Regions from separate parts of the Vibrio kyushuensis genome, predicted to be linked through region 4. Evidence: predicted binding sites of a transcription regulator. Region 4 holds the regulator's gene; each other region holds the start of a gene.
What was found. The regulator CRP, encoded in region 4, controls carbon source genes, mostly activating them, when cyclic AMP is high. The targets are predictions, from matches to a motif close to TGTGANNNNNNTCACA.
Positions count from the first base shown of each region.

Region 1 (4,236 bases), on a different contig from region 4:
CAAGCTCGATGGGCAAACCATAGTCGTGATTACTTTGAAAGTAATATTGAGAGTTACATGCTCAACTTAGAAAACCTTGCACATGAACATGAAAGTGATGAGAAGAAAATGGCGATTCTAAAAGCTGTCTATAAATACGTAGAGAAGCTCGCATCATAGTCTAGGTTTTCGCATTGCAATGTGCCTATCTTATATTTTGCTAGGCACTTATTTCATACACGATTCAATTCTATTCATTTCAGTTATCTCAATTAGGAAAATACCAAATCGATGGCGATTAAGTTGATGCAATATGTAATTTCTATGGCACTCATTGTCGTGAGCTTGTTGATAGGAAATGCGATTCAAACGTGGTTGAACACTGCTATTCCTGGCAGTATTTTTGGCATGCTGATTCTCTTTGGATTGCTTACAAGTGGTCTTGTTTCAGTGGATTGGGTAAAACCAAGCGCTACCCTGTTTATACGCTATATGATTCTGCTTTTTGTTCCCATCAGTGTCGGGCTAATGCTTCATTTTGATACGTTAATTGAAAATGCTTTACCAATTTTAGCCGGAACCATTGGTGCGACTTTTATCGTTCTTGTCACTCTTGGCTACTTTCTCGATCGCCTACTTAAGAAAGGAGATGCGTAATGTGGTTACCAATTACCGTCATCGTTTTCCTTTTCGCTCGCTTCGTAAGCCAGAAGCTCAATAACCCGCTGCTTAACCCACTAATGATCAGTATCGCTATTTTAATTCCTACATTAATTTGGCTCAAAGTGCCTTACGAGCAGTACTACGCTGACAATCGCTGGATTAACTACCTGCTGCAACCCGCAGTTGTTGCACTGGCTTATCCACTATACGAACAGCTACCACAGATCAGAGCAAACTGGCGTATCATCATGCTCGCTTGTGGCGTGGGCAGTATTATGTCTATGTTCACATCAACAATCATTGCAGTCTTTATGCAAACAGAACTTACGTTGATCGCGAGCTTATTGGGTAAATCGGTCACAACACCAATCGCGATGGAAGTATCAAGTAGCCTTGGTGGTGAGCCTGCTATTGCTGCAATATTTGTATTGTTAGTTGGCCTGTTTGGAGCAATGTTTGCGTACCCTATTTATAATCTTCTCAACATTACTCACCCAATAGCTAAAGGTCTCACTATGGGAACGGTATCCCACGCTTTGGGAACCGCGACTTGTGCAGAAAAAGATGCCAAAGACGCAGCTTTCAGCTCATTAGCTTTAGTAATTTGCGGCGTAATTACATCTATTTTAGCACCGTCATTTTTTGCTTTCGCTGTTTGGTTGATGCTCTGAAGCCATTTATAGGTTTACGATTTCATAACAATATAGAGCCTAAAACTGCGATATAGTGGCCAAACAATGTGTGACTTCACTCTCGCAATGAAATCTTGACTATCATTGCAATCATTTGTGTGATTTAGATCTCTGTTTATTATCTAGCATTCAATAGAATGAATATTAGATAAAATAAGAGGTCTCAGAATGAACACCCTACTTCAGCAAGCATTACAAGACGCACCAGAAGCTATATCTAACTTTTTGTCACCAATTCTAAATGACGATAATTTTGATGCGACACTTTCTAAGCAACAATTTCAGCAACTTCTTGAGATCTCTGGCTTAGAAGATGCTCAATTGCGTGTTGCTTTACTGCCTTTCGCAGCTGCTTATTCCTACGCGCCTCTCTCTAGTTTTTATGTTGGTGCTATCGTCCGTGGTCTAACTGGTCGCTTATATTTTGGTGCGAATGTTGAAATTTCCGGAGTCCAATTAGGACAAACTGTACATGCTGAACAATCTGCTATCAGCCATGCGTGGATGAAGGGCGAAGAAGGGATTAGTGATATCACCATTAATTTCAGCCCTTGTGGTCACTGTCGTCAATTTATGAATGAACTGACAACGGCCGATAATCTGGTTATTCAGTTACCACAAAGAGAGCAAAAAACGTTACAACAATATTTGCCAGAATCATTCGGGCCTGCTGACCTGGGCATTACAACGGGGCTTATGTCTAAATTGGATCATAAGCATACTTGCAAAGATGATGATGAACTAGTGGCTATCGCATTACAAAGACTCAATAGTAGTCACGCACCTTACACAAATAACTTGAGTGGTGTGGCGCTTCGACTTAGTAATGGAAAAGTCTATAGTGGTGCTTATGCAGAGAACGCGGCGTTCAACCCAAGCTTACCACCATTGCAAGTGGCGATTATCCAACTGTTGCTGGATGATGCTTCGATTGACGATATTGAAACGGCTTCACTCGTCGAAATGAATGAAGGAAGCATTAGTCACGTTGCGGACACTCAAGCAACGCTAGAAGCAATCAATCCCGACATTTCATTAACGTATGCGACTATTTAAAGCTCACTCTTTGTTTTAAGTGCTCCTCATTAATAATGCTCAGCAAGTGCTGAGCATTATTGTATTTGTCTACCTAAGACGAGACAGAACCACCTGCTGATCCAGTTCATTTTGATAATCAGTGTAATCAAGCCCTTGATCAAAAATGTACTGTGTTACTAAGGTTCGCACACTACTAACCAAGGTTTCCGCTTCCCACGGTTTTTCAAAATAGTGGTTAATACCGGCTACATTGATCGCCTCAATCGTATCTGAGTGTGTCGCTTGACCCGTTAACAAAATTTTCTTTGTATTACCAAACCGAGAATCCATTGACACTTCTGTTAGAAGCTCGACCCCTGTTTTTCCAGGCATAACGTGATCAGAAATTAAAACCGCGATCATTTCACCTTCAGAATCCAACTCATCCATCAGTTCCAGAACTTCATCGGCCGATTCGCAATCTTCTATGTTTAGCCAACTTGATAGCGGTTCTAAGTCTTGTAAAACTGCACTCAATACCTCTCGCTGATCATCAACGCAAATTAAATTAAGCTTCTCCATGTTCACCCTCGATTGGTAACTTGATTCTAAATATTGTTTTCTCACTATCACTTTTAACCGCAATACTGCCGCCATAACCTGCAACAATGCGCTTGACGATAGAGAGCCCTAAACCTAAGCCAAATGAAAGGCCGCCTTTCTTGGTCGTAAAGTTTGGCTGAAAGATTTTCCTTCGAATAGAAGGTTCTATTTCCGGACCATTGTTATTCACCGTAACTAAAATTCGATTCTTATGTATGCGTGTTTGTATTTCGATACTTGGATTTTCAATCTCTTCCATCGCATCACATGCATTTTTAATAATGTTGACCCAAACCTGTACAAGCTCTGTTTGTGATCCTTTGAACGTAGGCAAGTCAGCAGGTCGAATTCTTACCGCTACTCTTCTTAAATCACTTTGAAGCAAAGAAACAGCCCGATTAATCGTATCGTTAATATCTAGCTCTTCTTCTAAATCGATATCGGTTCGACCAAGTTGCTTTACTGATTTAACAATGCCGACCGTATGTTTTGACGCCAATCGAAGATCATGAATATCACGGCCCATTTGCCAGAATCGAATGGCCTCTTTTGGAGATGATAACCAGTGATCGTTCACTTCATCAGTTTGAACTGCCCGTGCGAGATCTCGTGCCGTATCCTTTGGTAAGTTATATTGCTTTTCAAACAACTTGCCGCGTTTACGAACCTCACTAGAACTGCTCTTTTGCCCTTGCATTAAACCGGCATCAAAGAACTGGCTAGCCTCTGGGTGTACTTCTTCTAACAGTTCTAACAATACCGACTCTAGACGCTCAGATTTGCTGCTCACCACTCCAATTGCATTATTGAGTTCATGTGCGATGCCAGCTGCTAACTGTCCTAATGTCGTCATTTGTTCGGCAGTGTGTAGCTTTTGCAACGCTTGCTCTTTTGCAACTGCTTCTTGGGTCGCTCGCCTTTGCCTGCGTGATAGCTCATTCACAATCACAGGAGTAAACTGAGCCGTTAACGGACCATATGTTTGCGCTTCAAATGCTTGGGTATATCGATCTACCCAAGCCAATTGCGTATCTGATTTCGCAACAACGGTAGAAGATGCTATCCACGTTTCAGAGAAGAAACTATGAACACCAATAAACGCACCTTCAGATGCTGAGAACACTCTTGTTTGAAGTTCTTTTCCTTCTGTGAAATACCCCTCTAGCTCACCACTTAATACGTAAAACAGCCGATCATTGTTCTCACCTTGCTCAAGAACAGTCGAACCGGCTGAAATGGTGAGCTTTCTATCATCATCACTAAAGTAGCGTTGTATTAACTG
Region 1 is NZ_JAKJSV010000005.1:432,208-436,443, forward strand. Features, by position in the region: gene sbcB (exodeoxyribonuclease I) at 1-159, shown strand, start outside; gene L4D20_RS13555 (CidA/LrgA family protein) at 271-636, shown strand; gene L4D20_RS13560 (CidB/LrgB family autolysis modulator) at 636-1,313, shown strand; gene cdd (cytidine deaminase) at 1,503-2,390, shown strand; gene L4D20_RS13570 (response regulator) at 2,460-2,933, opposite strand; gene L4D20_RS13575 (ATP-binding protein) at 2,920-4,236, opposite strand, start outside.
Region 1: a site for CRP is predicted at 1,383-1,398, ahead of cdd (cytidine deaminase). Genes of this name have one in related genera too.

Region 2 (4,236 bases), on a different contig from region 4:
GGTAGATGAATAGTCCGTATCGATTTAACGATTCGATCATGCTCAATGCGTCATCGCGTTCGGTAAGCGCGCTCACAAGCTCGTCATTGAAGTGATCAAGTACCGAACATTGCAGCAAAAACTGACGCGTCTCTTGATCGAGTAGATCAAAGACTTCTTCAACCAAATAATCCCATAAATGGGCGTGATTAAATTGAGAAACAGACTCGGCTGATTGCGCCAATGTTCGCTTTTGATGTTGAGCTTGTAAGGCGATTAACTGCAATGCAGAAGGCCAGCCTTCAACATAAGTCTGAAGGTTCTTCGCTGTGTCATTATCAATGCCATCGGCAACGCGTTGATTGAAAAATCGAGTTGTCTCTTCTGTATCGAAGGCAAGCAGATCGTTGCCGATTTCGATCATCAGATCACGCACACGTAAATTGGCAGTTCCTAAAGGTGGCGCAGCGCGGCTGGTGACGACAAGGGTAAGGTTGTCTGGCATATGCTTAAGGAAGAAGCGCATTGCTTCATGAATGTCGTCATCTGAAATGAGGTGATAATCATCCAGTACAAGAAAACACTCTTGGTGAAAGTTGGAGAGCTCAGCAAAGACTTCACTAAATAACGAGTGCAGCGACGAGAATTGACGCTTCTCAGCCAATGTTTGAGCATTTGGACAGGCGTTATCTGTCCCTTTATTCAATGCTTGAAGCAGATAGTTAATAAAGCGAAATGGGTCATTGTCGCTTTCATCGATGCTATACCAGCCCACATGCGATTTATCAGACAACCACTGAGAGGCCATCGTTGTTTTGCCATATCCGGCAGGAGAGCGAAAAAGCACAAGCTTATAACAAGGAGCCTGTTGCAGTAGATCTAGGACTCTAGGACGTACAATCGCATTATGAAGTCGACCAGGTCGAGTTAATTTCGATGGAATCCACATCTTTTTAATCCGTAATTATTATGATCAATCGATCGTTAGTTGGGGATAGTACTGGAAGTGATGAAGCACTTTTGTTGATCCAAGGCCAATTTTTCCCTTCAGAGCGTCAAAAATGCACTCTACGCCTTTAAAGTGTGATGAGCATCACGTTAGTGCGGGATTTGTCGTGTCACTGAGTCCTCACTTGTACTAATTTTTATGAAATTTTCAGAAAAATAGACATTACTATGCGATCTGTTTCTCATTTTGAGTGTTCAATCAATAGAGGGTAGATACTTTTTTAATGAATACAGAGTAGGGTAAATGCAAGGGTGATGTGAGGCGAATCACGACTGATTTATCGCTAGCATCGATTTGTGAGATTTAGATCACCGATAGGTATGAGGTACGCCCTCTACGCCCTAGTTACTCCTCCTCAGTCTCACCATGAGTAGGAGGATGTTTTGAATAGCGTGTGGATGCACGATATGTCTCAGATGGATTAAACCAATAAAGTGAGATTTCTATAATGAAACCTACTCAACAAAAGAATTTTAATAAGATCGCATTTCAAGAAAGCGTAAAAAAGCATTTATCAGCAACGTACGCAACGACGATCGAAAATGCAGACAGCCGTGCTTGGTACCTAGCGATGGGGCGAGCGCTTGCAGAATTAACAACTCTTGATCTGCTACAAACAGAGCAAGATAAGAAAATCAAATCAGCGAAAAGCGTTAACTACCTATCGCTAGAGTTTTTGATTGGTCGACTAACAGGCAACAACTTAATCAGCATGGGTCTATACGAAGAGATCACTCATGCAATGGAAGAGCTTGGCCAAAACTTAACAGACTTACTAGAAGAAGAGCGTGACCCATCATTAGGTAATGGTGGTTTGGGTCGTCTTGCTGCCTGTTTCATGGATTCATGTGCGGCACAAGAATACCCAACCGTAGGCTATGGCCTTCACTACGAATACGGTTTGTTCAAGCAATCATTTGAGAAAGGTCATCAGCAAGAAGCGCCTGATGCTTGGCGTGGTGTAGAAGGCTACCCATGGGAAGTTGCTCGCCCAGAACTTGCACAAGAAATTGGTTTCTATGGTCATGTTGAAACATACCAAGATCAAGGCAAAGAGAAACGTCGTTGGGTTCCAGGTATGGCTGTAAAAGCAATGCCATGGGATCTGCCAATCGTTGGTTATGAAAGTGATACGGTATATCCGCTACGTTTGTGGGAGTGCCAAGCAATTGCACCTTTCTCACTAGCAAGCTTTAACAATGGTGATTATTTTGAAGCGCAACACGCACTCATTGATGCCGGTAACATCACCAAAGTTCTTTACCCAAATGATAACCATGAGAAGGGTAAGACACTGCGTCTGATGCAACAGTACTTCCACAGTGCAGCATCCATTCGTGACATCCTTCGTCGCCATGAAGCAGCGGGTCACACACTGGCATCTTTACCAAAATACGAAACAGTTCAACTAAACGATACGCACCCAGCTATCGCTATCCCTGAGCTAATGCGTATTTTGATCGATGAGAAAGGCTTGAGCTGGAATGAAGCTTGGACAATCAGCTCTAAAACCTTTGCATACACAAACCACACGCTCCTTCCTGAAGCACTAGAGACGTGGAGTGAGTCTTTGATTCAACGTCTACTTCCTCGTCATATGGAAATCATCTACCACATCAACCACCTGTTCTTACAAGAAGTTCGTCAGATGTGGCCTGGTGATGTTGAGAAGCAGCAAAAGCTGTCTATCATCCAAGAAGGTTTCCACCGTATGGTTCGCATGGCCAACCTAAGCGTGGTCGGATCTTACGCTGTGAATGGGGTTGCAGCACTTCACTCAGACTTGGTAAAACGTGATCTTTTCCCTGAGTTCCACGAAATGTACCCAACGCGCCTACACAACGTGACTAATGGTGTTACACCACGTCGTTGGTTGAAGTTCTGTAACCCAGCATTGTCTGCTTTGATTACTGACAAAATTGGTTCTGATTGGCCAGCTCACCTTGAGAAGCTAGAAGCTGTTGCTAAGTTTGCCGACGATGCGAAGTTCCAAAAATCGTTCATGGCTGTGAAGAAAGAGAACAAACAGCGTTTGGCTGATTGGGTTTCTGAGAACATGGATATTGAGCTTGATACGAATGCGATCTTCGACGTTCAAATCAAGCGTCTGCACGAGTATAAGCGTCAGCACCTAAACATGCTGCACATCTTATCTCTGTATCACCGTCTACTAAATGATCCAGAGTTTGATATGGCGCCTCGCGTTGTATTCTTTGCAGCAAAAGCGGCTCCGGGTTACCACCTAGCGAAAGAGATCATCTACGCACTGAACAAGATTGCTGAGAAAGTAAACAACGACCCACGCATTGGTAACAAGCTTAAAGTTGTTTTCCTACCAGACTACCGTGTAAGTCTTGCTGAAATTATCATTCCAGCGGCCGACGTTTCTGAGCAAATCTCGACGGCAGGTAAAGAAGCATCAGGTACGGGTAATATGAAGATGGCTCTGAACGGTGCATTGACTATCGGTACGATGGATGGTGCAAACGTTGAGATCCGTGAAGAAGTAGGCGATGAAAATATCTACATCTTTGGTTTAGATGTGGATGAAGTAGAAGCAACCAAAGCTCGCGGCTACAACCCGTTTGATTACTATAATTCAGACCCACTGCTAAAAGCGTCACTAGACCTATTACTTAGTGATGAATTCACACCGGGTGAACCAGGTAAGCTTCGTGTGACTTATGACAGCCTACTTGACGGCGGTGACCCATACTTATGTCTAGCTGATTTTGCTTCGTATGTTAAAGCGCATGAAGATATGGATAAACAGTATCGAGACCAAGCAGGTTGGGCGAAAAAAGCGATTCTAAATACTGCGCTAGTCGGTAAATTCAGTTCTGACCGAAGCATTAGAGACTACGTAAATAACATCTGGAAACTAGAAACGGTTAAGCGTTAATTTTCCAAAAAATTAAGCCAAGGTTTTCCTATGTATACAGTTTAGGGCCTTGGCTTACTCGGTTTAGACTTTAAACAATCCGAGTATCGGTTAGATAAATACCCTACACAAAGAAGGGATAAGTAAACCTTCGGAGAGAGCGATGACAAAACAAACTGCATTACAACAAGTCGCCGAAATGGCTCGACTCGCTGATAGTTACATCAGTGCTTGGGGTGAAGAAGCAAAAGTTGCCGATGAGACACTATTAAGCTTATTAAACTCACTTGGTTACGATACGCGCAATGATGCGGCGCTATTAAAATCGGCTGAAAAGAAACATAAAAAACAGGTCTTAGAGCCTGTT
Region 2 is NZ_JAKJSV010000002.1:192,674-196,909, forward strand. Features, by position in the region: gene malT (HTH-type transcriptional regulator MalT) at 1-928, opposite strand, end outside; gene L4D20_RS00895 (glycogen/starch/alpha-glucan phosphorylase) at 1,437-3,890, shown strand; gene malQ (4-alpha-glucanotransferase) at 4,033-4,236, shown strand, end outside.
Region 2: a site for CRP is predicted at 1,286-1,301, ahead of L4D20_RS00895 (glycogen/starch/alpha-glucan phosphorylase). Genes of this name have one in related genera too.

Region 3 (4,236 bases), on a different contig from region 4:
CTTCAGAAGTGAAGATTTTACCTTCGCCTTTCATGTTGTACTTACCAGTTTCTTTGTCGTAAAACTCAGAAGCAGCACAGTCCATAGCAAGAGTAACGTCTTTACCTAGTTCGTAACCAGCAGCTGCAACAGCTTCTGCGATAACTTCTAGAGCTTCAGCGTTAGACTTAAGGTTAGGAGCGAAACCACCTTCATCACCAACTGCAGTGCTGTAGCCTTTAGACTTAAGAACTTTAGCAAGGTTGTGGAATACTTCAGCACCAATACGTAGAGCTTCTTTAAGAGTTTTAGCGCCAACTGGTTGGATCATGAACTCTTGGATGTCAACGTTGTTATCAGCGTGCTCACCACCATTGATGATGTTCATCATTGGAAGAGGCATAGAGAACTGACCAGCAGTACCGTTTAGCTCAGCAATGTGCTCGAACAAAGGCATGCCTTTAGCAGCAGCAGCAGCTTTAGCGTTCGCTAGAGAAACAGCTAGGATAGCGTTAGCACCGAACTTAGATTTGTTCTCAGTACCGTCAAGGTCGATCATCACTTGGTCAACGTCAGCTTGTGCTTTCGCGTCTTTACCAGCAAGTGCTTCAGCGATTGGGCCGTTTACAGCTTCAATTGCTTTAAGAACACCTTTACCTAGGAAACGTGATTTGTCACCGTCACGTAGCTCAAGAGCTTCGCGAGAACCAGTAGATGCGCCAGATGGTGCAGCTGCCATACCTACGAAACCGCCTTCTAGGTGTACTTCAGCTTCTACAGTTGGGTTACCACGTGAATCGATGATTTCACGACCTAGAACTTTAACGATCTTAGACATTGAATGTTTCCTTCTCGTTGAATATATAAATGTCAAATTAAAGGCAGCAATATAAATTCCTATATCACTGCCTGTATTCTTACTTCAAATCTTATTTTTCAAACTCACCGCGTTGGTAATCACCTGCCGCTTTCACAAAGCCTGCAAACAATGGGTGACCATCACGAGGAGTTGAAGTGAACTCTGGGTGGAACTGAGCAGCAACAAACCATGGGTGCTCTGGGTTCTCAATAACTTCTACCAGTTTCTTGTCCGCAGATAAGCCAGATACTTTCAGACCAGCTTTTTCAATTTGTGGACGAAGATTATTATTCACTTCGTAACGGTGACGATGACGTTCATGGATCGTCGCGCTACCGTAAAGTTCATAAGCTTTCGTCCCTTTAGCAAGGTGACACAGCTGTGAACCAAGACGCATAGTACCACCAAGATCTGAGGTTTCGGTACGTTCTTCAACTTTACCTTCGCCATCAACCCATTCGGTGATCAATCCTACTACAGGATACTTCGTCTCTTTGTTAAATTCTGTTGAATGTGCACCTTCAAGACCCGCTACATTACGTGCGTACTCAATTAGGGCAACTTGCATACCTAGACAAATGCCTAAGTATGGAACTTTGTTTTCACGCGCATATTGAGCTGCAAGAATCTTACCTTCAATACCACGGTCACCGAAGCCACCAGGAACTAGAATAGCATCTAGACCTTCAAGCATTTCAAAGCCTTTAGACTCAACATCTTGAGAGTCTACATACTTAATGGTCACGCTTAGGCGATTTTTCAAGCCCGCGTGTTTCAGAGCTTCGTTAACTGATTTGTAAGCATCAGGAAGTTCGATGTACTTACCGACCATACCAATAGTTACTTCAGCTGTTGGGTTCGCATCTTCATAAATAACTTGTTCCCACTCAGAAAGATCAGCTTCTGGAGCTTCAATACCAAAGCGCTTACATACAAGGTCATCTGTACCTTGAGCTTTAATAAGTTGTGGGATCTTGTAGATTGAATCTACATCTTTCATTGAGATAACTGCTTTTTCTTGTACGTTACAGAAAAGAGCAATTTTCTTACGTTCGTTTGCAGGGATAACACGATCGCTACGACAAACCAGAATATCTGGTTGAATACCGATAGATAGAAGTTCTTTCACTGAGTGCTGAGTTGGTTTCGTTTTCACTTCACCAGCAGCTGCTAGGTAAGGAACTAACGTTAGGTGCATGAACATTGCGCGTTCACGTCCTAGTTCAACCGCTAACTGACGAATAGCTTCCATGAATGGTAGAGATTCGATATCACCAACCGTGCCACCAACTTCAACCAATGCAATATCATGACCTTCAGAACCAGCAATCACACGATCTTTGATCGCATTAGTGATGTGAGGAATAACCTGAATAGTTGCACCAAGGTAATCGCCGCGACGCTCTTTACGTAGAACATCTGCGTAAACACGACCTGCAGTGAAATTGTTACGCTTAGTCATCTTGGTACGAATGAAACGTTCGTAGTGACCAAGGTCAAGGTCAGTTTCAGCGCCATCTTCCGTAACGAACACTTCACCATGCTGAGTTGGGCTCATTGTACCCGGATCAACGTTGATGTAAGGGTCAAGCTTCATCATAGTCACTTTAAGACCACGAGCTTCTAAAATAGCAGCTAATGATGCTGCTGCAATACCTTTACCTAGAGAGGATACAACCCCGCCAGTAACAAAAATGTAATTTGTCGTCATGTTTAACCTGAAATTGGTTGAATGAGGGAAATGGACTACTTCTGGACGGGGTGTAAATATACCAGAAGCCCCTTATCGCCACAACGTGAAATCTATCACACTGTGATTTTTTATTTTTTGCTTCAAATCAATTTGTGTGTTCACTTTTAAGTTAGTCAAAATCTAATATGAGTCAACTTTTAACCATTAGTAAACAAATTCACCATCAACTAATTATTCTTATTCTCTTTTTCTAGACGCTTAACTTCATCCCACATTGCATCTAGCTGCTGCAAATTGAAATCCGTTAATGTCTTATCCTTCTGACTGACTAACTCTTCTACTTTCTTGAAACGTGTTGAAAATTTCAGGTTCGCTTTACTCAGGGCCGACTCTGGGTTTTGCCCAAGATGCCGAGATAAGTTAACAACAGCAAAGAGTAGATCTCCAAGTTCACTTTCTACTCGCTCAGAATTCACTTCCACTTGAAGCGCCTCTTCCATGACCTCTTCAATCTCTTCATGAACTTTTCCAACTACTGGGCCTAACGTGTCCCAGTCAAATCCAAATTTAGCCACTTTCTTCTGTATTTTTATCGCTTTGGGTAGAGCTGGTAGAGAATTGGGTATAGCGTCCAAGATGCTTTCAGTCGCTAGCTTGCCACTTTTAGCACCTTCTAAAGCTTTAAGCTCCGCTTTTTCTTTCGCTTTCTCTATTTCCCAGTTAGCGTTAATCGCTTCTTCACTTTCAAATTCAACATCTGAAAAAACATGTGGATGACGACGAGTTAATTTTTCATTGACGGTATCGACCACTTCTGAAAAATCAAACAACCCTTCTTCTTTGGCCATTTGGCTGTAGAAGATTACTTGAAACAGTAAGTCACCCAGCTCTTCTTTTAGATTAGGCCAATCTTTATTATGAATCGCATCCACCACTTCATAAGTTTCTTCAATGGTGTGCGGAACAATTGTGTCAAAGGTCTGTTTTTTATCCCACGGACAACCATTTTCTGAATCACGCAATTGCGCCATGATTTGCTCTAACTGTTCAATTGGGTGACTCATTTCTATCTCTTCCTTTAAATAAAAAGGTGAGTAGCTATTACTACTCACCTTCTAAGTTAATCTATATATGGACAAATTATTTTCACTAAATAGTTGAAGTTCTAGCGCGGCAGCAAAGTTTACGAGACTCCTGAGCATAGCTTGCCTATGTGATGGAGCGAGTAAACAAAGCTAACAAAGCTAGAACACCAAATATGACGTAAAAATCAGCCGAGGCGTTTCACCGACATGACATCTTTCAACTGCTCTACTCGTGTCGTCACTCGCGTCAGTATTTCAATATTCGTCAGCTCTAAATCAAAGTCCATAATGGAAAGCTGACGCTTATAATCAGTGCGGCTTTTCATACTGGTTACTTTTATTTTCTCATTCGCCAGTAGCGATGTTATATCCTTTAATAACCCACTTCGCTCCATCGCTTCGATGCGTACGGTTAAAATGTACGAGCCGACAAAACCACTGCCCCATACCGTATCAATGATTCGCTCTGGCGCATGATGATGAAGCTCACCAAGTTGCTCGCAATCACCTCTGTGGACAGAGATACCACGACCTTGGGTTATATAGCCTTTAATTTCATCACCAGGAATTGGCTGACAACACCTTGCTAGGTGCGTCATTAGGTTATCAACCCCTTCTAC
Region 3 is NZ_JAKJSV010000009.1:50,297-54,532, reverse strand. Features, by position in the region: gene eno (phosphopyruvate hydratase) at 1-817, opposite strand, end outside; gene pyrG (CTP synthase) at 909-2,549, opposite strand; gene mazG (nucleoside triphosphate pyrophosphohydrolase) at 2,759-3,595, opposite strand; gene relA (GTP diphosphokinase) at 3,802-4,236, opposite strand, start outside.
Region 3: a site for CRP is predicted at 2,634-2,649, ahead of pyrG (CTP synthase). Genes of this name have one in related genera too.

Region 4 (4,236 bases):
CAATGGAAGGCGATGAAACGCTTCTTCCTGCGACCTTCAGCCCTGGCATTGAATTGTAACTCGAACTCTAAACAAGGACACGTTATGACACCGGATACTCTATTTGGCGCTTTATGGAATGATTATATTGAGCGTTTGTGCCCATCGGCAGAAAAAGTTCATCAATTACTGCGTGAGAACGACGAATTAATTAATGACCATATTGCGTTGAGAACATTCAATTTAGCGCCTCTTGGTATTGAGACGTTGGCTAAGCCGTTTTTGGATGTGGGATATGTTGCTTGTGGTGATTATGAGTTTGAGAGCAAAAAACTTGTGGCAAAACACTATGAGCATCAAGACCCTAATCAGCCGAAAGTGTTCATCAGCGAACTCAAGGTTGATGAGTGTTCTGTTGAACTGCAGCAGATCGTCGCCAAGCTTGTAGAGCAATTGGATCATAGTAACCTAAAAGGTCATGAGTTCTTATCCGGTGGCCGACTTTGGGACTTGAGTTATGCTGATTTCCAAGTGTTAGCAAAAGAAAGTGAGTATGCGGCTTGGTTAGCCGCTCATGGCTATGGTGCGAATCACTTTACCGTGAGTGTGAATCAGCTTAATGAATTCGATGAAGTGAAGCAGGTCAATGACCATTTACGTACTTCTGGTTTTGTCATTAATGAAGCGGGTGGTGAAGTGAAAGGCTCGGCTGATGTACTGCTTGAGCAGTCGTCGACCATGGCCGATAAAGTAGCGGTTAGCTTTACTGAAGGGATAGAAATTATTCCGGGCGGATTTTATGAATTTGCTAAGCGATATCCGATGGCAAATGGTTCGCTATATACCGGTTTTGTTGCGGCTTCAGCGGATAAAATCTTTGAAAGTACGGATAGCTAACGTTAGTTAAAACTTTTCATTAGCTCTACGGCTAAGAAACGAAAAAGCCACCAACTTTCGCAGCTGGTGGCTTTAATATTTTTCTTAATCTCTAATTAGTTAGAAATTAACGAGTACCGTAAACAACGATAGTCTTACCGTGGGCAGAAATCAGATTCTGCTCTTCTAGCATCTTCAAGATACGACCAACGGTTTCACGAGAACAGCCAACGATTTGACCAATCTCTTGACGAGTGATCTTAATCTGCATGCCATCTGGGTGAGTCATTGCATCAGGTTGTTTCGCTAGGTTAAGTAGCGTTTGTGCAATACGGCCTGTAACGTCAAGGAACGCTAGATCACCTACTTTTTGGCTTGTCACTTGTAGGCGGTTAGCCATCTGTGACGAAAGACGCATTAGGATATCTGGGTTAACTTGGATAAGTTGGCGGAATTTCTTGAAAGAGATTTCAGCTACTTCACAAGGAGACTTAGCACGAACCCATGCGGTACGTTCTTGGTCTTCTTCGAATAAGCCTAGTTCACCAATAAAGTCACCTTGGTTTAGGTAAGAAAGAATCATCTCCTTACCTTCTTCATCCTTGATTAGTACCGCTACAGAGCCTTTAACGATGTAGTACAACGTCTCAGCTTTTTCACCCGCGTGAATTAGCGTGCTTTTTGAAGGGTACTTATGAATATGACAGTGTGAAAGAAACCACTCTAGTGTTGGATCTGTTTGAGGTTTGCCTAAAACCATAATATCTCACTTCCTCTGAAGGTGTACTGGTAGCTTTCCATTTATGCAGCTAAGCATAATAAGCCTGCTTTGGATATGCGCACGTTACTTGTGCTGCAAGCTATCTTGTATTTCGGTTAAGAATAGTATCCTTTTTTGCACAGGATTTCTTGATTTTAATCGGGTCTAAACGAGGATATTTTACGCAAAAACGTGCACATGATCACGGTATGAAAAGTAATCGGTCGCTCCGGTGAGAGTTTATCCGATTTTCCCGGTCTCAATTAGCTGCTGCAAGATTGGTCTTGCAATGAGTTCCATAGCGAAGCTCATCTTCCCCCCCGGTACAACCAGAGTATTGTGTCGCGACATAAATGAACCATCAATCATTGCCAGAAGATATGGGAAGTCGACATTCTTAATACCACGCAATCGTATCACTACGAAGCTTTCGTCAAGACTAGGGATACCTTTTGCGTTTAACGGGTTCGAAGTATCAACAGTTGGGACTCGTTGGAAGTTGATATGAGTACGAGAAAATTGCGGCGTAATGTAATTTAGGTAGTCATCCATTGAACGAACAATCGAGTCCATAACCGCTTCGCGTGAGTGACCACGATCTCGGGTATCTCGAACGAATTTTTGAATCCACTCAAGGTTTACAATCGGTACCATGCCAATCAATAGGTCAACATGCTGGGCGACATTGACATCCCCATCAACCACACCACCATGTAAGCCTTCGTAGAACAGCACATCGGAGTCTTCGGGTAGATCTTGCCAAGGAGTAAATGTGCCGGGCATTTGGTTGTAAGGGACCGCTTCATCAAAGGTATGCAGGTAGCGACGAACTTGCCCTGAGCCTTCATTACCATAAGTACGGAAAAACTCTTCAAGAGTCGGGAAGTCATTGGCTTGTGGACCAAAGTAGCTGATGTGCTTTCCTTGCTCTCTAGATTTACGGATTTCAACATCCATTTCTGGTCTGGTAAAGCGGTGGAAACTATCGCCCTCAACCCATGCAGGTTTCACGCTCATCATATTGAACATTTTGCGAAACGCTTCTGATGTGGTGGTCGTTCCTGCTCCTGAAGAGCCGGTTACCGCGATAATTGGATGTTTTGCTGACATGACAAACCTTGTCGTAGATGTAACGTACTTGTTTAGAGCTTGAAGCTTCATATTGATTGAAGCCCCTAAGCCAGTTTTTCACTATAGCATGCAAAATAGAAAGGTCTACGTTGAGCAAAGGAGTGAAGTGAAAAGCGAGAAGGCTATAGCGAATTGCGTAATTTTATGTCCACTGTTTCATGTAACTCTGAGAACACAACCGTCGCTTCGCCGCTTTTTAACAGATTTTTCACCTGCTCGATTTTATCTTGTAATGAACATTCATGTTCACCGTAATCGGTCCCTTCACGAAGGACAAATTCTTTGATGAGGTTTTCTAGTGTCTCGTTTTCTATCTGTTGCCAAGGAATAATCATAGTGCTCTTTCTAGTCGCTCAATTTTGTTTTTAGTGTGTCTTTTTGTTTTAGGGATTCATAGTAAGCCGGTAGCATTTGCTCTAGCCAGAAACTAGGGTTGGTTAAGCTGCCGGATATAAAACCAACATGGCCACCATGATCGAGGAGTCGATAGTCGATGTTATCGGGAAGAATAAAACTAGGGATGACATCGTGAGTCATGAACGGGTCGTCTTTGGCATGAATAATCTGCAATGGAAGCTTAATTTCTTGCAGTCGATGTATACCAGAACAGCGTTGGTAATAGTTCTGTGCACTCTCGAATCCATGCAGAGGTGCGGTGATGAGCTCGTCAAATTCATACAGCTTTGAGATACGCTTGATACGCTTATAAGAAAGCCCTAGTTCTCCTTTTAGCAAACGGTGTTTATGCAATGCGCTCTTTTTCAACGATGAGACTAAGTAACGGCGATAAATCTTGGAAAACCCCTGTTCAATACGTTTAGAGCAGGATGATAGATCCAGCGGTGCAGAGACAATCGTTGCGGCGTCTAACATAGGCTGCTCTTTATAGTGAGCAAGATAGTTTGCTAGCATGTTGCCACCAAGAGAAATACCAACAGCAACCTTAGTATTATTTGGAAAGCGCATATTGAGGTAGTTTAAGAAGTAGCGAGCATCTTCAATTTCACCTGAGTGGTAAGCTCTTGCTAGATTATTCGGTTTACCGCTGCAGCCACGAAAGTGCATCATGACGGATAACCAACCTTGTTTGGCGAATGCTTGCATTAAACCGTTGGCATAAGGGCTATAAAAACTGCCTTCTAAACCATGGAATAGGACAAAAATAGGTTTATTAGCAGCTTGCTCAGATATTGGGTCTTCACTCCACGCTAGATCGACAAAATCGCCATCAGCTGTATCGAGCGTTTGCCAAACGGGTTCGAAAAGCGCTTTTTTACGCATAAAACGCGGCGCAAGTGTTTGTAAGTGCGGGTTTTTAATTCCCGTCGCTGCAATAAATTGAGTCATGATAAACCGTTAATGTTTGTGGCTGTTATTGTTTTCTATCGTCATTTTTGTAAGGTGCTGGCGCTGAAAAAGCTTGATAAAGGTGTTCGCCGCCAAGTTGACGGCAGTAACGCTGCGTTAGTGAAAGGTGAGCGTTATTGTTT
Region 4 is NZ_JAKJSV010000007.1:143,545-147,780, reverse strand. Features, by position in the region: gene astD (succinylglutamate-semialdehyde dehydrogenase) at 1-59, shown strand, start outside; gene L4D20_RS16460 (DUF1338 domain-containing protein) at 85-876, shown strand; gene crp (cAMP-activated global transcriptional regulator CRP) at 983-1,615, opposite strand; gene L4D20_RS16450 (phosphoribulokinase) at 1,856-2,725, opposite strand; gene L4D20_RS16445 (YheU family protein) at 2,869-3,081, opposite strand; gene L4D20_RS16440 (hydrolase) at 3,092-4,093, opposite strand; gene L4D20_RS16435 (TIGR02444 family protein) at 4,119-4,236, opposite strand, start outside.